2 regions of the Enterococcus sp. AAFC-DPL-5146 genome follow, and region 2 is predicted to be linked to the other one. Evidence: riboswitches for the same ligand, from Rfam matches in the RefSeq annotation. Region 2 holds a riboswitch; the other holds the start of a gene.
What was found. Region 2 has a riboswitch for magnesium ahead of AC4BB2_RS08635 (phosphatase PAP2 family protein). Riboswitches for the same ligand answer to the same signal wherever they lie in the genome.

Region 1 (9,899 bases), 1.2 Mb from region 2:
CGTTCTAATAAACTACCTCTGGAAACAGCTGACGGGTTTTCTTTGCTTTCAGCTAAAGAGTCCTCCAAATGATTTAAGACATTTTCTACATCATAACGAGAAACTTCTTGTTTTTGATACTTGGCTACGATATCAATCACTTGATCGAAACTTTTATCTGAAACTTTACCATTATTGCCGCCGTTATAATCAGAACCGCCATTTTCAGAAATCAACGGGCGTAATCCAGCCCAGCTTGCTTCAATATCATCTATGGTCACATTCGCTTGTGGATATCGATTATTAACAATTTCTAGTAAATAATCAACGTCTTCTTGAGTAACAGTAGGGTGTTCATAATCACCTGTATAATCCGTATCTGTTGTACCAAAGTAGGTTTTCTTTTCTCTTGGAACAACAAAGACCATCCGACCATCATGTTTTCCAGTATCAAAATATGTTGGTTGAGGCACAAATAATTTACTACTGTCCACAACCAAATGAACACCTTTGGTCGGACGCATTTGCGGAATTAGTTTTTTTGCTGTGTCTAACCCACGAACTTTATCAGACCATGGACCTGTTGTATTGATGATTACTTTCGCTTTGATTTCAAAAATTTCATCTGTTAATAAATCTTTCGCCTTAACACCGGTAATTTTACCTTGATTACTGAAAATGAAACCTATCGCTTTGACTTTACTCACCATCAAACCGCCATCTTGCCCAGCTTGTTTAATATTTTCGATTACAAGTCTAGCATCGTTATTTCTAAAATCTAGATAAACACCGCCGCCTTGCAATCCTTTACTTTTTAATTGCGGCTCTCTTTCTAATACTTCTTCTTTTGTTAAAGTGTAATTTTCATACTTCGTTCCGATTACATTTGCTAAACGATCATATAAATCCATAGCAACTTTAACAGAAAACATATTAAAGGTTGCTTTCGGTTCATCGTAAATCGGTAAAAGCATCGGATCTGGTTTAGGAATATGAGGAGCAATCGCTTGAACAACAGCTCGTTCTTGAACCGTATCTGCAACCACTTCTACATCAAAATTTTTCAAATAACGAATCCCGCCATGAACTAATTTAGTCGAACGAGAAGATGTTCCTTCTGCAAAATCCTGCATTTCGATCAGTCCTGTTTTCATACCAGCAGCACTTGATTGCAATGCAACACCTGCACCTGTAATACCACCGCCAATAATCAATAAATCCAATTCTTCCTGTTTCATTTTTTCAATCGATTCTTTACGCGTTTTGATTGAGAATGTCATAACCTTTCACTTCTTCCTTTATTTTGATTTATGTTTGAACATTTGAGTCGCAGCAACGGCTTGTTGCCACCCTTCGTATAGATCATCTCGTTCTTCATCAGGCATTTTAGCTTCAAAAATTTGTCCTTCTTCATAAAATTCTTTCAGTTCATCTAGATCTTTCCAAAATCCAACCGCTAATCCAGCTAAAAAGGCTGCACCTAGTGCTGTTGTTTCTAAATTTTGAGCCCGTTGAACGGATGTATTTAAAATATCTGCTTGAAATTGCATCAATAAATCGTTATTAGCCGCGCCACCATCAACTTTTAAGATTGGAATATCAATTCCTGTATCATTTTTCATCGTATCAATAATGTCACGAACTTGATAAGCCACCGCTTGCAATGTTGCTTTCACAAAATCTTCTCTCGTTGTTCCTCTTGTTATACCGAAAACTGCACCTCTTGCATCTGAATCCCAATAAGGAGCACCCAATCCTGTAAAGGCTGGAACAACGTAGACTTCATTACGATTGTGAGATTCTTTTGCTACGGCCTCAGACTCAGCAGCTGTTTGGATCATTTTCAACCCATCACGTAACCATTGAATAGCTGAACCAGCAACAAAAATACTTCCTTCTAGGGCATAGTAAACTTTTCCATTGATACCATAACCAATCGTTGTCAGTAAATTATTATCTGAAAGCTGTGGTTTTTCTCCTGTATTCATCACAATAAATGAACCTGTACCATACGTATTTTTAACCATTCCAGGGTCAAAAGCCATTTGGCCGAATAATGCTGCCTGTTGGTCACCAGCCATACCTGAAATTGGAATTTCACTACCGTAAAAATGATAATTTTTCGTCAAGCCATAAACTTCTGAATTGGATGTTGCTTTTGGCAACATCACCCGAGGAATATTTAAAATATCTAAAATATCTTGATCCCAATCTAACTCATGGATATTGAACAACATGGTTCTACTAGCATTTGAATAATCAGTTACATGGGTTTCTCCACCAGTTAATTTCCAAACTAACCAAGAATCAATCGTTCCAAATAATAAATCCCCTTTTTCAGCTCTTTCTTGCGCACCTTCAACATTATCTAAAATCCAGCGAATTTTCGTTGCTGAAAAGTACGCATCTACAATCAATCCAGTTTTTTCATGAATCATGTCATCATGTCCATCTTCTTTTAATTGATCTGCAATTGGTGATGACTGACGAGATTGCCACACAACTGCATTATAGATTGGTAGCCCTGTATGTTTATCCCAGACAACAGTCGTTTCACGTTGATTCGTAATTCCGATACCAACAATATCAGAAGGTTTAACACCAGACTCGATCAAAGCACCAGCGATTACAGATTGAACTGAGTTCCAGATTTCATTTGCATTATGCTCTACCCAGCCTGCTTTAGGAAATATTTGTGTAAATTCTTTTTGCGAACTACCTATTTTGTTGCCTTTTTTATCAAAAATAATTGCTCTTGAACTAGTTGTTCCTTGATCGATCGCCATGATGTACTTTTGTTCTGTCATTGTGGTTTCCTCCTTAAATTTAAAAGCGTAACAATTTGATTTTTCCACCTTTTCTTGAAAACGCTTTATTTTCTATGTGTTTATAATAATCGCAAATCATTTCGAAAAAACGTCATCTTTTTTTTTATTTTAAAAATAATTGAAAGTTTTCACATAAAACCTTGTCGTATCAATAAAAAGAAGGAAAAACAAAACCAAAAACAGGCTTGTTTTCCCTTCTTTTTTATTCACTATCTCTTCTTTTACCATGTAATTCTCGGATTTTTTTTCTAATCTGATTGATATCATATGTAGAGCCAAGTTCCGATAAAACATATACTTCTTTTGACGACCGATAAGAAGCTGGTTTTATAACGTTTGTGATCATCAAATCATAAGACTGTTTTGAATCATAAGGTTCAATCGTCAAACCATTCAAATTTTTCAAGCTTAAAATCAATACTTGAGTCATTACCTCTTTATATAAATGATCCATTTCCAAATCAATGCCGATGCGTGTCTCACCAACAATTTCAAAATCAATAATCGCCAATACACTTAAATACTTCACTAATGACCATTCATGCAAACTATTGCCTTGTTCATAGCTTTCATCAAAACATTCCAAGCTTTTCCCTAAAAGAACATGAGAAAAATCTCTTAACTGATGACTAGAAAGATGTTGCTCTTTTTGCCAAACATTCTCTCGGTCAAATAATTCCAGTTCTCCTTTAAAAAAGTATAATCGGCTATGAATTTGAGAGAAATAATAAAAGATCTTTTTCTCCAGTTCTGGAAAAAACTTTTGTGGACGATAGTATAAAATCACATGCTCCAATACAAAAGTATCCGCCAAAGAAGTTGGTGTTCGTCGTCCTCGAATCAAACTGTATTGTTGAAAATCTGATTCTGTCAAAACCGACATGCTCGTTAAAAAAATAAAATGCAGTAAACTTTCCTCATCGTCTATTTCAAGAGGATAACGACTAAAAAAGCGTAAAACAAATGAACGTAAGGTTTTAAAAAATGGGTCTTGTTCATAACTACGGCTTTTACTGTATAATTCTGTAAAAATTTTTGGTTGAATGGTAATTCTTTTTTTACTGATGGTCAGCCATAAACTGATTTTCAATTTGCTATGCTCCTCAAAAGAGAGAGCTAAGGCTTTTTCCAAGGCTTCAATGATTCTGATATTTTGAATCGTTAATGTTTTTTCTTGATGAATCTCATAAGGGGTTAAAAACCAGTATAACTGAAAGTAAAAATAGCGAATTTGCAATTCCTCGCCTTTTATCTGACCATTACGAATTTTAAGGTCAAATTCTTTTAACAGCTGATTTAGCTCCTTGATTTTTCGAAACAACGACGACTCACTAATCATGAATTTAGTCGTCAATTGTGCAATCGTAAACTCACGATAATGAAACAAGTAATCAATCAACTGAAACTTGATAGATGCCCGAATATAATCATCCAAAATTTTATTAAGGGAGAACTGATCCGACATGTGCAATACGACCCATTGACCATCATAAAACAGTGAACACTCTTTATCGTAAGGCTTTAAATAGTAGCCCAGTTCTTTTAAATCACTTTCTAAAGAGGCTTTTGAGATACTTAAATAATCCAGTAGTTCCGTATCTGCTATACGCCCTCCAGCTAAAATAACTTTTTTCAAGATACCAATTTCTCTTGCCTCTTTTTTATCAAGTAACTTTTCAATTTTCATTTGCTTCACTCCACAAACCTTCAAGTCCCAATTGGTTGGTGACATCTAGGACATTAGAAAAGTACGGATGGTATAAAAAGTCTTTTTGATAAAGTTGTTCCAGGGTTTGTTCCATTTGAATTCCTAATGCAAGGGTATTGATTTTTTCAAGGATATTAGCTTTTGATACTAATTGTGCCCCTAAAATTTTGTGACTGGACTTTTCAAAAATAATTTTTCCGACGATTTTTTCACTACCCGAAAAAAAGGAACTTTTTTGCTCCACATGAGAAACAGCTATCGGTTGATCGTGAAACAAGCCTTCTTCTTCCGTCAAACCAGTACTTGCAACATAATAATCCACAAGTTTCGTACCAATCGTGCGAATTGATCCAACAAATGGCGTGGTGGCTTTAAGAAGATTTTCAGCAACAACTAATCCCGTCCTAACAGCATTGTTCACTAAAGGAATATAAAATGATTCATCAGACAAACTATAAGGCATTTGAATACAGTCACCTACAGCAAAAATATCTTTTTGGGAAGTTTGTAGGTACTCATTTACGAGAATGGTCTGATCTGTGTGGATTTGGATATGTTTGTCTAAATAACGTAAATCTGGACGCACATTCATCGCAAAAATAGCACTGTCACATAAGCAATCGATTTTTTTCGTTGCAATCAAAAGACCTTCATCGGTATCAGTGATCGTCTCGACCATCTCATCAAAATGAAAAACTACCCCTTTAGCTTCCATTTCATCTTGTACAGGCTGAATCATTTCTTTATCGAAATACTTAAATAATAAATAATCCATCCGCTCAAAAAGATGAACTTCTTTCCCCTTCTTTAGTAGTGTATCTGCGGCTTCTGCACCAATTTGACCACCGCCAATCAAAGCGACCTTTTCGCTCGCTTCCAATCGTTCAATAGCCTTTAGAACTCCTGGTAAAAATTTATATTTTAATACTTTTTCAGATTCACTGCCAAGAATCTTCTGTGACCATTGACTTGAGCCTGTTGCTAAGATTAATTTATCAAAGGACATGAAAAGCTCAGATCCTTGTTGTTCATATTTAAGGATATGCTCAATTGAATCCATGCTGATTACAGTTGCATTTAATAGTAAATGAATGTTTCTATCTGTTACTTGTTTTTCCGAAATAAATCGAGCTTCTTCGGCTGGTTCAATTGATTCATTAAAATAAAGATTAAGTCCACCTGATAAATAACCAATCGTTTGTTGTTTCTCAATAATATGTATTTCTGCATTAGGATGCCTTTTTCTTATCGCCAAAGCAGCTGACAAACCAGCAAAAGAAGCTCCAATAATCACGACCTTCACAGTAAAACCTTCTTTCTAAATGACTAAAACGTTTTCTTAAAGGATAGCACAAGCTTGATTGAAACGCATAGAATTAAGTTAACTTGTTTTATTATTTTAATAAAAAAAACGATCTGCTTACTCAACATATAGTTGAACAAGCAGATCGATTCAGTTATTCAATTAGATTCTAATTATTTTTCATAAACGCTTGAATTGCGTCAGCATTCTTCTGTGCATCTAGTTCAATCACGCTGCCAGACTCTGTATAGTCATTAAAGTCCCATGTTCCTTGTACCGGAACTGAAAGTGATTTTAATGGTTTTACTTTTCCAGAAAGAAAATCTTTGGCTAAATCAATCAATAAACTAGTGGAAACATTTGTATCAATTTTCCCAACTAATTTCCCAGCAACTTGAGGCAATTCCCAGATTGGAATCAAGTCTTTTGACTGATTAATCAATGCATCCATTACTTGTTGCTGACGTCTGATTCGTCCGAAATCCCCTTCTTCATCCATTCTAAAACGAGCATATTGCAATAGACTATTCCCATGTAGAGTTTGCTTACCTTTGACAATATCTACTCCGTCTAAATTAATATCTTTTTCAGCGTCAATCGTGACTCCTTTTGGATAAAGTTCATCGATAATATCACTAAACTCTTTAAAATCCATTACAACATAATAATTGATTGGTAAACCAAAATCTTGATTCAACACTTCTTTAGTTAATTGAGCGCCGCCATATGCATACGCTGCATTTATTTTATCCATACCACGATTAGGAATATCTACATAACTGTCTCTCATGATTGAAATTAATTTAGGCTGTTTCGTCTTACCATCATAATGAGCCACCATCAATGTATCTGATCTCCCTTGATCCTCATCGTCATCTCTAGAGTCATTCCCAACAACCATAACAGTTAATTCTTTATTACTTGATTGCTGATCACCAGTAAAATTATGGTTTTTACTGGAAAGTTGTGACTCGCTTTTTTCTTTCGCTACTTGAAATGATATGGCAGCATAACAGGCTGAACCAATCACCACAAGAAGAATAGATAACAAAGTAATAATACCTATTTTTACAGATTTTTTCATTTTGAATTCCTTTCCAAACCTCGTATATTTACTTGTATACAAGAAAATCCCTTCACTAACATCAATCAGCGAAGGGATTAGATTACTGGGTAAAAACACATGACAACAGTCACTTATTTACAAATTACCTAGATCTTCTCTTCGTTGAGTTTTAGCACTATATAACGTAAAAAGCATTGCTTTTAGCTACTTTGAAAATCGCCTTAATTCGACAACTTTTGTCCTACCCGTGCCTGTCTTTCGACATTTCTGAGCAGCAGCCTGTGTTTATATAGGAGCCTCACCTAACAAGTATTTAATTCATTTTAAACTATAATCTGTAAGCATCCCAAAGTCAAATTAAAAATGGATAAAACAACCTCACAAAGTAGCCATAATAAATCCAGATTTCTTATTATAAACTGGATATAGTAAGCTTAATAGTCTTGTTTCCAGCAATAAAATTACAAATAATCTTTACTTTTTCTTAACCATTTTCACTTCTGTTATCGATTGTATCATTCTTATTCTTTACAATTTAGATAGACATTTTCAAAAATATCTGTTTCAATGTTTAAAAGGTCTTAATTTTGGAGGCAGTACATGGAAAATTTTTTAGAAAAACAACAGGAATTCTTTTTCAATTTTTTAACTGACAGTATTGATAACTTTTTACTAGATCATTCTGATGAAACATTCTACACATTTGCTTTAGACTGCAATATTTATGAAGAAGGTGAAATAAATCTCTGCTTCAATACCGTAGAACTTTGGCAAGAAACAACAAATTATTATACGGATAAAGGGTACAATGAACAGCAAATAAACGAAATGAAATACAATTCTGGTGATTGGGATGAAAATCAACGGTTTACCTCTTTGCATCTATTTGATGATTGGGTGGAGGATGAACAAGATATCGAAACGGTCTTAGAATGGCTTTGTCAGCAAATGATTCTCTTTTTAGATAGTGAAACCTTTCAACGCATTCCTAAAACAGAGGATTTCAAGTTGTTCGTTTATGATCATGACGAAGATATTTCTGACTCACAAGAACGATTTGAAAAAATAACTATGTCTGAGATTTTTCAAATAGAATAATTAAAGAAATAAAGAGAGGTAAATTTGCCTCTCTCTATTTCTATTCATCTGACTATAAAATAAAAGCTAATTCTTCTACATCAAAAAGAATCGTCAATATTTCATTCACTTTTTTTAACAATACTGTTGTATCAATGATTTGATTTTTAGTTTCAATTTTTGATGAATCATTTGAATAGATCAGATAATCGTATTCTTCTTTAAGGATTACTTGGTGGTCCTCTTTTTTATAAATAATGTAGTCATCCAAAACATCTGTTTCATATTCTCGTTTATATCCATTTTTTAAAACAATCGTTGTGACTAAAGAATTGACTGTCAGCTCATCTAGAGGTAGCACTTGTTCATCTATCGTTAATGTGAAATTCTCATCTTCTATAATTCCACATGCGTTGCAGCCTCCGTCTAATAAATTGACGGTTTTAGTAATTATTGCAGTTTTCATTATTACAGATCCCTTCCACTAGTTCTATATATATTATATCAAAACGGATTAATGCAATCATTATTATTAAAAAATAGTTTTTTCAATCAAATATGTGGATAATATCAAAAAAACCCTTACTTCCTCTTAATCAAGATTCAGTAACGGGCTATAATTTTATTCTAGATAATACAAATGCTAAACAATCTATTTCCTATTCTTCCTCCACAAAACATAAGTCTGAACCAACACCAATAAAATCAACAACACAATCACCAAAATCAACCAAAAAGGAATCCTACTTTCAACTTGAGTTCCTTTATTCTCTTCATTAATCAACTTTGATTGCTCTCTCGTGATCTCAAATTCATTCTCAAATGTCCATTTTTTCCCCTCTTGCGTAACTAAGGTTGTACTTATATATTTTCCAGGCTGCAACTGTCTTGTTATAGGTACAGGAAAATCCATCACAGAATTGGGTGCCATTTCTAATGATTCTTTCTTCAGCTTAATTACTGGGGCATCATTCCCTTTTTTTCGAATCGTGACATTTAAATCCATTTTTTTAGAAATCGCAGCGTTCTTATTTCGAATTGAATGGATCACAGATATTTTCTTCCCTTGTTTGGATTTCGCTACTTTTACAGAATCCATTTCATACTCTGGATGAACCGATAGATCCGTCTCATTCAAAACAACACCAACAACATAATGAAATCGCTGCTGAACCGTAACCTCTTTATTCTTCATTTCACTCTCAGGTATATTTTTTGTAAAACGTAATCCTCCTACAATCACCCCGTTATACTTCTCCTTTGGCATCTTCAAATGAAAACGAGCAATTTTCGTTTCATATGGCTGTAAAGAAATATTCGTTTCAATTACTTTAATCAATGATTCAAAGGGATATTTTAAACTTTTATCTTTGACGCCTCTTAACGTATAGTCAATCATCCCCTCTTCTGTCGTCGTTGCATTTAATGCATTCACTGAAACTGAGATGGGAGCATCTTCTGGATTTACCAGCTTCACTTGTAATTCTTGTTCTGCATCTGGTATCATCCGCAAATCAAAATAGGATTTATTGATATCCACTTGATTAGTCGGAATGACTGCTTGTACATAAAAACTATTTGTTTCTTCACTTTTTTCTTGCGCTGAAACTGACGTTATATCCCATAAGCTAAATAAAAAAATAAGTCCAATCGAAACAAATATAAAACGAATGTTTGGCCTAAAACAACCACTCATTTAAGTCACTCCTTTCAATATACTCACATAAAAAAGAGTGGAATATAATAGTTCTCATTCCACTCTCTTTAAATCACATTTCTATTTATGGCGCATCAGCCAATGTCCAATCGATCGTAGAAGTATGTTTACCTAGCGTTGCCATAGCAGCCGGTACATTTAAGGTCACGCCTTTACTTTCAGCATCTGGCCAAGTAAAGGTCCATGTTCCTGCCCCAGCTCCAGATGCGGCTGATGCAAAG
Region 2 (9,899 bases):
TATCCAGATGTAAGAGATGCCAAAAAAATGACAAGTAAAGAATTGAATGCTTATCAACAAAATAAAGTAGACGAAACACAATTTACTCTAACCATATTTCCAGAAGCTACTTTTGATCAAAAAACTTCTGAAGGAAATATTTATATAAAAAATGAGCCTGTTAATGCCTATCCAATCAATGTAAAAGTGATATTGGATAAAGATAAGTCGCTTGTTTATGAATCAGGAATGATTCAGCCTGGCTTTGAAGTAACAAAAGCAAAATTAGGTAAAACTTTAGAGGCGGGAACATACAAAGCAACAGCTCAGGTAGATATATATGATAGTAAGCTTAAGGAAAAAAGAGGAACAACTCAAGCAGTAATCAAAATTACTGTTAATAAATGAATTTAGTAGCTAAAAGCTGTTAAAGATAAATTAAAAAAATTTTAGGAGAGATTATTATATGAAGAAAACAGTATTTACATTATTAGTATTAGGCGGAATGATTTTAGGAACAGGTCAAGTAGCATTTGCATCAGAACATCAGGTTATTGACAACGTAGATGGCAACCAATACGATTCTAATGAGGGGGTTGAAATCCCAGTTAAAGGTACACTTGGTCAGATGGATAATGCAGATCCCGAAGAAAACATTCCAGAAGGAGATGAAAAATGGCTTAAAGTTGAGTTACCGACTTCAGTATTGTTTCATTCAGACACAGACGATGAAAAAGTAATTACGTCAGGTGAGTACCATGTTTCTAATTTATCGGCTCGTCCAGTAAATGTTAATTTAGCAAGCTTTACTCTTCCAAAGGACGCAACAGCGGCAAAAGCGATTGATAAATTAAGTCTACAACCAAAAAATAACAAAGAGGGTGAGACAGCCTTTGACCTTATTACAGCTGATGGTACCCCAACTGGTGAAATGAACAAATTATTGAGCAAATTGGAATCTCCAATTCTTTCTGGAAAATCAGAAGGATCTGAATATAAATTTCAATATACAGGTAAAGTAACACCAGAAAAAATAGAATCCGACAAAGCTACTAAAGCGGACGAACCTGCTAGACAAACAGTTTCTTATGCAATGACTATGAAATTTGAAGTATTAGGTAAAGATGGAAATCCCGTTAAATAATCGTATGAAAAAAAAAAGCATCATTTTTTCGCTAATCCTTGTTACTTGTTTTCTTTTGGGACTATTTGGAATGGGAAATACTGTTTATGGAGAAGCAGAAGTTAGTATTCCAGTAAACGGAACATTGAATAGAAATAAAAGTGAAAAACAAATTGTAAATGATTCAAATGATGAGGAAAATAAAAGTGATAAAGTTTCAACGGTTATAAAAAGTGATTCTATTGATATCTTACCGACCACAGGAGAAGCAGTAAGTTTGTTTCTTCTTGTAGTTGGCTTAACATTGATTCTCTTATTTTTAATTGTAAAGAAATGGTTATCTTTTAAAGTGTAGTGACATTTATTCCAGAATTAAATAAGATATCCCTAGTTAAAACAGTTAAACTAAAGAGGCATGTAAGAAAGTTGAGTAAGTTCTAATAAAGAACTTTACTCAACTTTTTGTTTTACTATCTCGTAAATTTGAAAATATAAAGAATTGTATTTATGCGAGTTCATACTATGGCGATATTTGTTTTTAGGTATAATAAACGCGAAAAAAACTTGATTGATTATTAGCCTACTAAGTCAGCTTCATTCGATTTTAAGGTTAACTGAAATAACGGAGACTCGTTTTCTGATAAAAGTAGGCTGTTTTTTATCAAGTAAGTTGAAAGTTCTAAGTTCATTGTGTTCAGTAAATTTGTAGCTTTTAGAAGTAAATGTCAAATTATCAAATAAAGACATCAGCGAAAAAATCCAACTTACAGAGTAAGTAATTGGACAACGACTTGCTTAGTTAAAAGATAATAGAAAGAACAATCAACGAAATAGACGAGTTTTTAAAGTCAGCGGATATGCTTGTTATCCGGTTGTTGTTCATTTTAATCCGCAGCAGTTAAATGAATTCATTGAAATCCTCTCAAAATGGGCATGTTGTAATGTAGATTCTGTTGTTAGAAATAGTAAATTTAAATCTATAAAAGTTAGTCTGGGGACATGGCCTATTAATGTTTTCAGATTTTTTTTAGCGAAAAATCTCTTCTCTTTTAAATAGAATATCGAACACATTTTTAAGATTCTTAAATAAAAACGGATTCATTTTTATTTTTAATTCAATACTATTGACATCAAAAGCTATTTGCGTTAATATCGAACAGTATTAATTACTAACACCGTTAGCTATTAATGGTAGAAGCAATTATTTTGAGAAAAGGAGGAGTCATATGTCATTTGCAGAAGAGGCCGAACAAGAGCTTATGCGTCTAATGGTTCAAAATCGACATAGTGCATTTAGTAGACTAGAAAAGAGTAACCAAGGTGAAAGTATTGTCATCAAGTTTCTTTATCGCTATGGTGAACCAACTAGCCCGAAACATCTCGCTGAATCACTTAAACTGTCTAGTGCTCGTATTGCAGTTGTGTTAGGCAGTTTAGAAAAAAAGGGCCAAATCGAACGTACTATGGACCCTAATGATCGTCGTCGCATCAACGTTACTTTAACCGAATGTGGAAAGAAAGTAGCGAAGCTTCAAAAGAAAGAAATGCGTGATAAGATTGTTCAAGTTTTTAAACTAATGGGAGAGAAAGACACAAAACAATTTATCGACCTGACTGCGAAATTCGTAGACTACTCCCAACAAATATCCCTGAAAGAGGAAGGTGACCAATAGTGAAGATTTTTAAATATCTCGGCAAATACTGGTATGCGGTCATCGCAGTTCTTGTGCTTTTAGTCGTACAGGCAAATAGTGATTTAAGCTTACCAAAACTAACATCAGGTATCGTCGATGTTGGTATTCAACAAGGAGGGCTTGAATACTCCACCCCTGAAAAAATCAGGAAAACAACTCTTCAAGGAATTGAAATGTTCATGACCGATGATGAGAAAAAAACAGTTGAAGACAACTATAAACGAACAACCGAAAAGATTGATGGAAAAGACGTTGAAGTCTATAAATTAAACCTTCAAGATGATATGACAGAAGCAAAATTAGCAGATATCTTTAATCTGCCAATGATGATGTTAGCTTCTTCTCAATCAAAAGATTCATCAAGTGGAAGTGAAGCCAAAGCAATTATTGAAGACTATAAAACGGTTGGAGCAGACGCTGCCAAAGCAAAACAACTTGGCGAAGAAGCAACCACTTTAGGTGAACAAGCTAAAGCAGCTGGTGAAGCAGCTGCCTCTTCAACTGATATTGCTATAGCAACTGAAAAAGGCACAGAAGCTCAAGCATTGGCTCAACAAGCTCAAGCGAAAGGTGCCGAAGCTAAAACGTTAGCTGATTCAATCAAAACAAAAACTGAAGCGATGCCAGCTAAAGTCGAGGCGGCTCGTAAAGCAACTAAAGAAAGTTTAGGAGATCTAGGTGCTGATTCAATGAAAACAGTGGGCATTCAATTAACACTTGCTGAATACAAAGCACTAGATATGAATACACAACAAATTCAAACAGACTATATGGTGAAAACAGGGACAAAAATGATCCTCTTAACCCTTGTTTCAGCTGTTGCAGCAATTATTGTTGGACTGATTGCTTCATTAGTTGCAGCATCTGTGGCAAGAAATTTACGTGTGGGACAATATGAACGTACATTACAATTTTCAAACACAGAAATGGAAAAATTCTCCCCCGCTTCATTAATTACTCGTAATACCAATGATATTCAGCAAATGCAAATGGGGATCGTTATGATTATGCGTATCGTTTTATATGCACCGATCTTAGGTATTGGCGGAATTTACAATGTTTATAAAACAGGAACGGGTATGGGATGGATTGTTGGAGTCGCTGTGGTGGCTGTTTTAGTTTTAGTTATGACATTGTTATTAACAACCATGCCAAAATTTAAAGCATTGCAAAACTTGGTTGATAGAGTAAACTTAGTTTCTCGTGAAATTATTACTGGTTTACCAGTTATCCGTGCGTTTTCTCGTGAAAAATTTGAAGAAAAACGTTTTGACACAGCCAACACGAACTTAATGAAAACTCAATTATTCGTTAACCGTGCAATGTCTATCATGATGCCTGTGATGATGTTGATGATGAATGGAATCTCTGTTTTGATCGTTTGGGTCGGCGGGCATAACATGAATAATGGTCAACTTCAAGTGGGTGATATGATGGCATTTATCACATACACAATGATGATTGTTATGGCATTTATGATGTTGTCAATGGTTTCAATTATCTTACCTCGTGCCAACGTTGCAGCTGGTCGTGTGGAAGAAGTTCTTGAAACAGTTCCAACAATTACAGATCCAAAACACCCTAAAGATAATCATGATTTTAAAGGTGAAGTGAAATTTGAAGCAGTAGAATTCCGTTACAGCGATGCTGACGAAGATGTGCTTCATCATATTAACTTTGTGGCTAAACCAGGGCAAACAACAGCTTTAATTGGTTCAACTGGTTCAGGTAAATCAACAATCGTTAACTTGATTCCACGACTTTTTGATGTAACAGGTGGACGGATTACGATTGACGGAATTGATATTCGCGAAATGAGTTTGCATAAATTACATGAAATCATTGGTTTCGTTCCGCAAAAAGGAATTTTATTCTCTGGAGATATTGCTTCAAATATTAAATTTGGTGATGCAGATATTTCAGATGAACAAATGGAAAAAGCCGCTAAAATTGCTCAAGCTCAAGAGTTCATTGATTCAAATGAAAAAGGCTATGACCGTGAAATTTCTCAAGGTGGGACCAACGTTTCAGGTGGGCAAAAACAACGTCTATCCATTGCCCGTGCGTTAGCGAAAAATCCTAAAATATTAATCTTCGATGATTCATTTTCTGCTCTTGATAATAAAACTGACGTAGCGTTGCGTAAAGCGTTGTCTGAAAATATCAAAGGTGCAACACAAATCATTGTAGCCCAAAAAATCTCTACGATTCTTCATGCAGATAACATTATTGTGTTAAATGAAGGACGTGTAGTAGGACATGGGACACACGAAGAATTAATGGAATCATCAAAAGTCTATCAAGAAATTGCCCAGTCGCAATTAAGCAATGCCGAATTAGGCATAGAAGAAGCTGAGTAGGGAGGAGCGAATAGAATGTCAGAACAAAAACAAACTCGCCCTCGTGGCGGTCGTGGCGGTGGACCTGGACAAATTGCTCCAGTGGAAAAAGCAAAAGATTTTAAAGGAACCTTGAAAAAATTACTGTCTTACCTTGGTGCCTATAAAATTCCTGTTTTCTTTGTAATAATTTTTGCAATTGCCTCAACTATTTTCAATATTTGGGGACCAAAAATCTTATCAAAAGCGATCACGGAATTATTTAATGGCTTAATCAAAAAATATCAAGGTACTGGCGGAATTGATTTTGATAAAATCGGCGGCATCTTATTATTCATGTTAGGTCTTTACCTTGTTGCTTCTCTTTTTGGGATTATCCAAGGATGGATCATGTCAACGATTTCGCAAAAAATCACTTATCGGATGCGGAAAGAAATTTCAGAAAAAATCAACCGTATGCCTATGAACTATTTTGAAAGTCGGACAACGGGTGAAGTATTATCACGTATTACAAATGATGTAGATACATTAGGTCAATCCTTAAATCAATCAATCACCCAATTGATTACGTCAACCTTCACCATCATTGGGGTTATTGTAATGATGCTGTCAATTTCAGTACAGATGACGGGTATTGCCATTTTGATTGTACCGATTTCAATGATTTTGATTATGATTGTTGTGAAAAACTCACAAAAATACTTTAAAACACAACAAGAATATCTTGGAGTAATCAATGGTAAAGTAGAAGAAACAATCGGTGGATACAACATCGTACGTTTATTTAATGATGAAGATAACGCTCTGAAAGAATTTAAAGAAAAAAATGATGTATTATTCAAATCAGCATGGAAATCTCAATTTCTTTCTGGTTTGATGCAACCAATTATGAACTTTGTTGGAAACCTTGGCTATGTAGCTGTTGCTATCTTTGGTGGAATTATGGCTTACAATGGTTCAATCACTGTTGGTGACATTCAAGCCTTCATCCAATACGTTCGTAACTTAACACAACCTATTGCTCAATTGGCTCAAGTATCTAATTTACTTCAATCAATGGCAGCAGCTGCTGAACGTGTCTTTGAATTTCTTGGGGAGGACGAAGAAGAGCAAACTGTAGAAAATCCAGTTAAAATTGATAAAGCAAAAGGTATGGTAGACTTTGAACATGTTCGTTTTGGTTACACACCAGATAAAATCATTATTAATGATTTCAGTTCACATGTGGATTCTGGCCAAACAGTAGCAATTGTTGGACCAACTGGAGCTGGTAAAACAACCATGGTTAAATTACTGATGCGTTTTTACGATGTTACCTCTGGTGCAATTAAAATCGATGGCTATAATATTAAAGACTTTAATCGTGCAGATCTTCGTAAAAATATTGGGATGGTTTTACAAGATACTTGGTTATTTAAAGGAACTATTATGGAAAATCTTCGCTATGGTCGTCTAGATGCAACAGATGAAGAAGTGTATGAAGCTGCAAAAGCTGCTCATGTTCACCACTTTATCCAAACATTACCTGGCGGCTATAATATGGAATTAAATGAAGAATCTTCAAATATTTCTCAAGGTCAAAAACAACTGTTAACTATTGCTCGTGCGATTTTAGCAGACAAACCAATCTTGATTCTTGATGAAGCAACGTCATCTGTTGATACACGGACAGAAGGATTGATTCAAGGCGCTATGAATAACTTAATGGCTGGTCGTACGTCATTTGTTATCGCTCACCGTTTATCAACAATCAAAGATGCAGATAAAATTCTTTATATGCAAGATGGCGATATTAAAGAACAAGGAACACACGAAGAATTACTTGCTGAAGGTGGCTACTATGCATCACTTTACAATTCACAGTTTGAAGAGTTAGATGCGTAAAATAAAATTCAATATAAACTAGAAAATAAAAGAGGGGCTTGTCAAAAAAATTGACGGGTTCCTCTTTTAAAATTAAGAAAAAATAAAGAGAAACAAAAAAACTTGAAAAAATAACGTCCAAACGGTACGATTTATAAAAATAAATAAACTTGTTAGGTGAGGCTCCTATACAAACACAAGCTATTGCGCAGAAACGTCGAAAGACGCCAATGGGTAAAACAGGAATTGTCGAATTAAGGCTTTTCATAAAATAGCTAAGAATTTTTCTTTACGTTGTATAGTGCTAAAACTCAGACGATGAGATTGATTGAAAGTCAAACGTCTTATGAAAAAATTGTTTGGCTTTTTTCTTTTGAGAGGATTATGACATCTTAACCTTCACAAGTTTAATGAATTAGAAATGAGAGGATGTCTACATTGAAAGAAAAAAAATTTACTCCAGCTATTTTAAGTATTGTATTATTTTCAATACTTACTTTTTTAGTTGTTACAAATCCTTCATGGTTTAGTCAGTTAGATTCGTTTATCTACCAGTTTAACTGGAAACCTAGTGACGTGATTACCAATTTTGTGAACTTATTTGCCAAAACAGCTACGATCGTTCCTATTTTTATCGTAAGTTTGATTGTTTCTTTTGTACTTTGGAGGAATAACTATAGGATTTTGGCAGTTTGGACGAGTAGTAATGTTTTTGTCGTTAGTGCACTAGGATTTATCCTGAAACAATCTGTTGCAAGGATCAGACCCAATGTAGAACAACTGGCTGAAAAAACTTCTTACAGCTTTCCTAGTGGCCATTCTTTATTGGCGATGTGTCTCGCCTGTTCGATAATTTTAGTGATTCATACTGTCTATTCAAATAATCCAAAAAAATATCAATGGTTAAAAATAGGTCTAGTTGTTTATGTACTGTTGATTGGACTAGGTCGAATTTATTTAAGGGTTCATTATCCTAGTGATGTGATTGGAGGATTTTTATTGAGTTTTGCTTGGGTAAATCTTTCATATATTTATCTGCAAAAAATGGCTATTAACGGGAAATTCTCAATGCTAAAAACTAGCCAAAGATTAGACTCAAAAAAAGAATGAATGTAATTTTCGCAAAATAGTCTGCTTATATAAATTCCAATTGTCAAATGACTTTTCCATTTGGTATAATTTGAGGCATAGAAGTGGAGGAATGTAAGTATGATAAAAGTAGCAATTGTCGGGTATGGGAACCTGGGTCGGGGCGTGGAACGTGCTATCAAACAGAATAAAGATATGGTGTTAGTCGGCATCTTTACGAGAAGAGCACCTGAAACTGTTGAAACAGAAGGTGGACAGGCGTTCACAATGGATCAACTTAAGTCTAAAAAAAATGACATCGATGTTTGTATTTTATGTGGCGGATCAGCAACAGATTTACCAACGCAAACGCCAGAATGGACGCATTTATTTAATACAATCGATAGTTTCGATACACACGCAAAAATTCCAGAGCATTTTGCTAAAGTGGACCAAGTGGCAAAAGAAAATCAAACGGCATCAATTATCTCAACTGGGTGGGATCCAGGTTTGTTTAGCTTAAATCGATTATATGCCCAAAGTATTTTACCGGATGGTGAGACGAATACTTTTTGGGGTAGAGGAGTTAGTCAGGGACACTCCGATGCATTAAGACGAATTGATGGAGTGATAGATGCTGTTCAATACACGATTCCAAATAATGAGGTTATCGAGAAACTCAAAGCAGGTGAAACATTACAGTTGACGACTCGTGATAAACATTTTAGAGAATGTTTTGTTGTTCTAGAAGATGAAGGCGATTCAAAGAGAATTCGGGAAGAAATCATTTCTATGCCAAATTATTTTGCTGACTATGACACGGAAGTTCACTTTATTTCACAGGCTGAACTAGATGAAAATCATAAAGCTATGCCTCATGGCGGAACAGTTCTTCATACTGGGACAACCCATCAAAAGACGAAGCAAGTGATTGAGTATAATTTACAATTGGAAAGTAACCCTGAATTTACCGCAAGTGTGTTAGTTGCTTACGCTAGAGCTTGTGCTCGTTTGGCTAAAGAAAAGCAATTTGGAGCGTATACCGTTCTGGATATTGCGCCTAAGTATTTATCTGATCGCACGGATGAGGAATTGAGAAAAGAATTATTGTAAAGATGGATAAAGTAAATGAGCGAATGTCGATAGCGATATTCGTTTTTTTATGGTTGCATGTAATGTTGTTAAATCATCTCAAGAAAAACCAAATCCATTTTATTTGTCAATGAATCCATCATTGCATATAATTACCATACATCAAAAGAAAAGAGGAGTTCAAATGTCCTATAAAGTAGATTTCAAAAACGTCTCAACAGTTGGTTTTGAAAGTTCTCCAGTGGCGGAAGCGATGGCAGGTTTACGTGCGAATGAAGCTCGTTATTATTGGAATAAATACAAACATGAATTTATAACGGTGCCAGCTAGTGAAGATACTGAAACTTTAGCTTGGATTGAAAAAATTTTAGCACAAAGAGATATGAAATTCCCGTATAAACCATTAGAAGTATCAAGCTTTGAAGTAGAGGGAATTAAGATGGCATATGTTTTTTATGAAAATGGCTTGGCCGTAAATGTGATGTATACACTTGAAGACGGTGGGAAACGTGCAGTAGGATTTAAACTTTCTGACGGTATGGAAATCCCAGTTGAGTTTGAAGGAAAGTTCAAGTTTGCTCGTCAAAAATCTAAGTTGGCAGGAACTATTCGCGGCTCGTTCTTTGTTATTAAAGGTGACTATTAAAAAGATATGTAAAAATGACTGGCGATGTTTAAATAAAATATTGCCAGTCATTTTTATTTCTATTTAAAATAAAGTACCTTGTTCTAGAGAAATTT

Region 1: another riboswitch for magnesium. It lies ahead of AC4BB2_RS03230 (LCP family protein); the one in region 2 lies ahead of AC4BB2_RS08635 (phosphatase PAP2 family protein).

What each region holds. Positions count from the first base shown of each region.
Region 1 is NZ_CM177103.1:710,505-720,403, reverse strand. It holds gene glpO (type 1 glycerol-3-phosphate oxidase) at 1-1,259, opposite strand, end outside; gene glpK (glycerol kinase GlpK) at 1,278-2,786, opposite strand; gene AC4BB2_RS03240 (AcpB/EbpR/MafR family transcriptional regulator) at 3,010-4,494, opposite strand; gene AC4BB2_RS03235 (FAD-dependent oxidoreductase) at 4,484-5,818, opposite strand; gene AC4BB2_RS03230 (LCP family protein) at 5,988-6,902, opposite strand; M-box (ykoK) riboswitch at 7,033-7,201, opposite strand; gene AC4BB2_RS03225 (DUF4303 domain-containing protein) at 7,485-7,982, shown strand; gene AC4BB2_RS03220 (DUF4809 family protein) at 8,035-8,427, opposite strand; gene AC4BB2_RS03215 (WxLIP family cell surface protein) at 8,614-9,657, opposite strand; gene AC4BB2_RS03210 (WxL domain-containing protein) at 9,743-9,899, opposite strand, start outside.
Region 2 is NZ_CM177103.1:1,882,574-1,892,472, reverse strand. It holds gene AC4BB2_RS08665 (hypothetical protein) at 1-387, shown strand, start outside; gene AC4BB2_RS08660 (hypothetical protein) at 446-1,123, shown strand; gene AC4BB2_RS08655 (LPXTG cell wall anchor domain-containing protein) at 1,194-1,457, shown strand; gene AC4BB2_RS08650 (MarR family winged helix-turn-helix transcriptional regulator) at 2,329-2,775, shown strand; gene AC4BB2_RS08645 (ABC transporter ATP-binding protein) at 2,775-5,156, shown strand; gene AC4BB2_RS08640 (ABC transporter ATP-binding protein) at 5,172-7,019, shown strand; M-box (ykoK) riboswitch at 7,161-7,328, shown strand; gene AC4BB2_RS08635 (phosphatase PAP2 family protein) at 7,437-8,108, shown strand; gene AC4BB2_RS08630 (diaminopimelate dehydrogenase) at 8,208-9,179, shown strand; gene AC4BB2_RS08625 (DUF8821 family protein) at 9,343-9,804, shown strand; gene AC4BB2_RS08620 (hypothetical protein) at 9,868-9,899, opposite strand, start outside.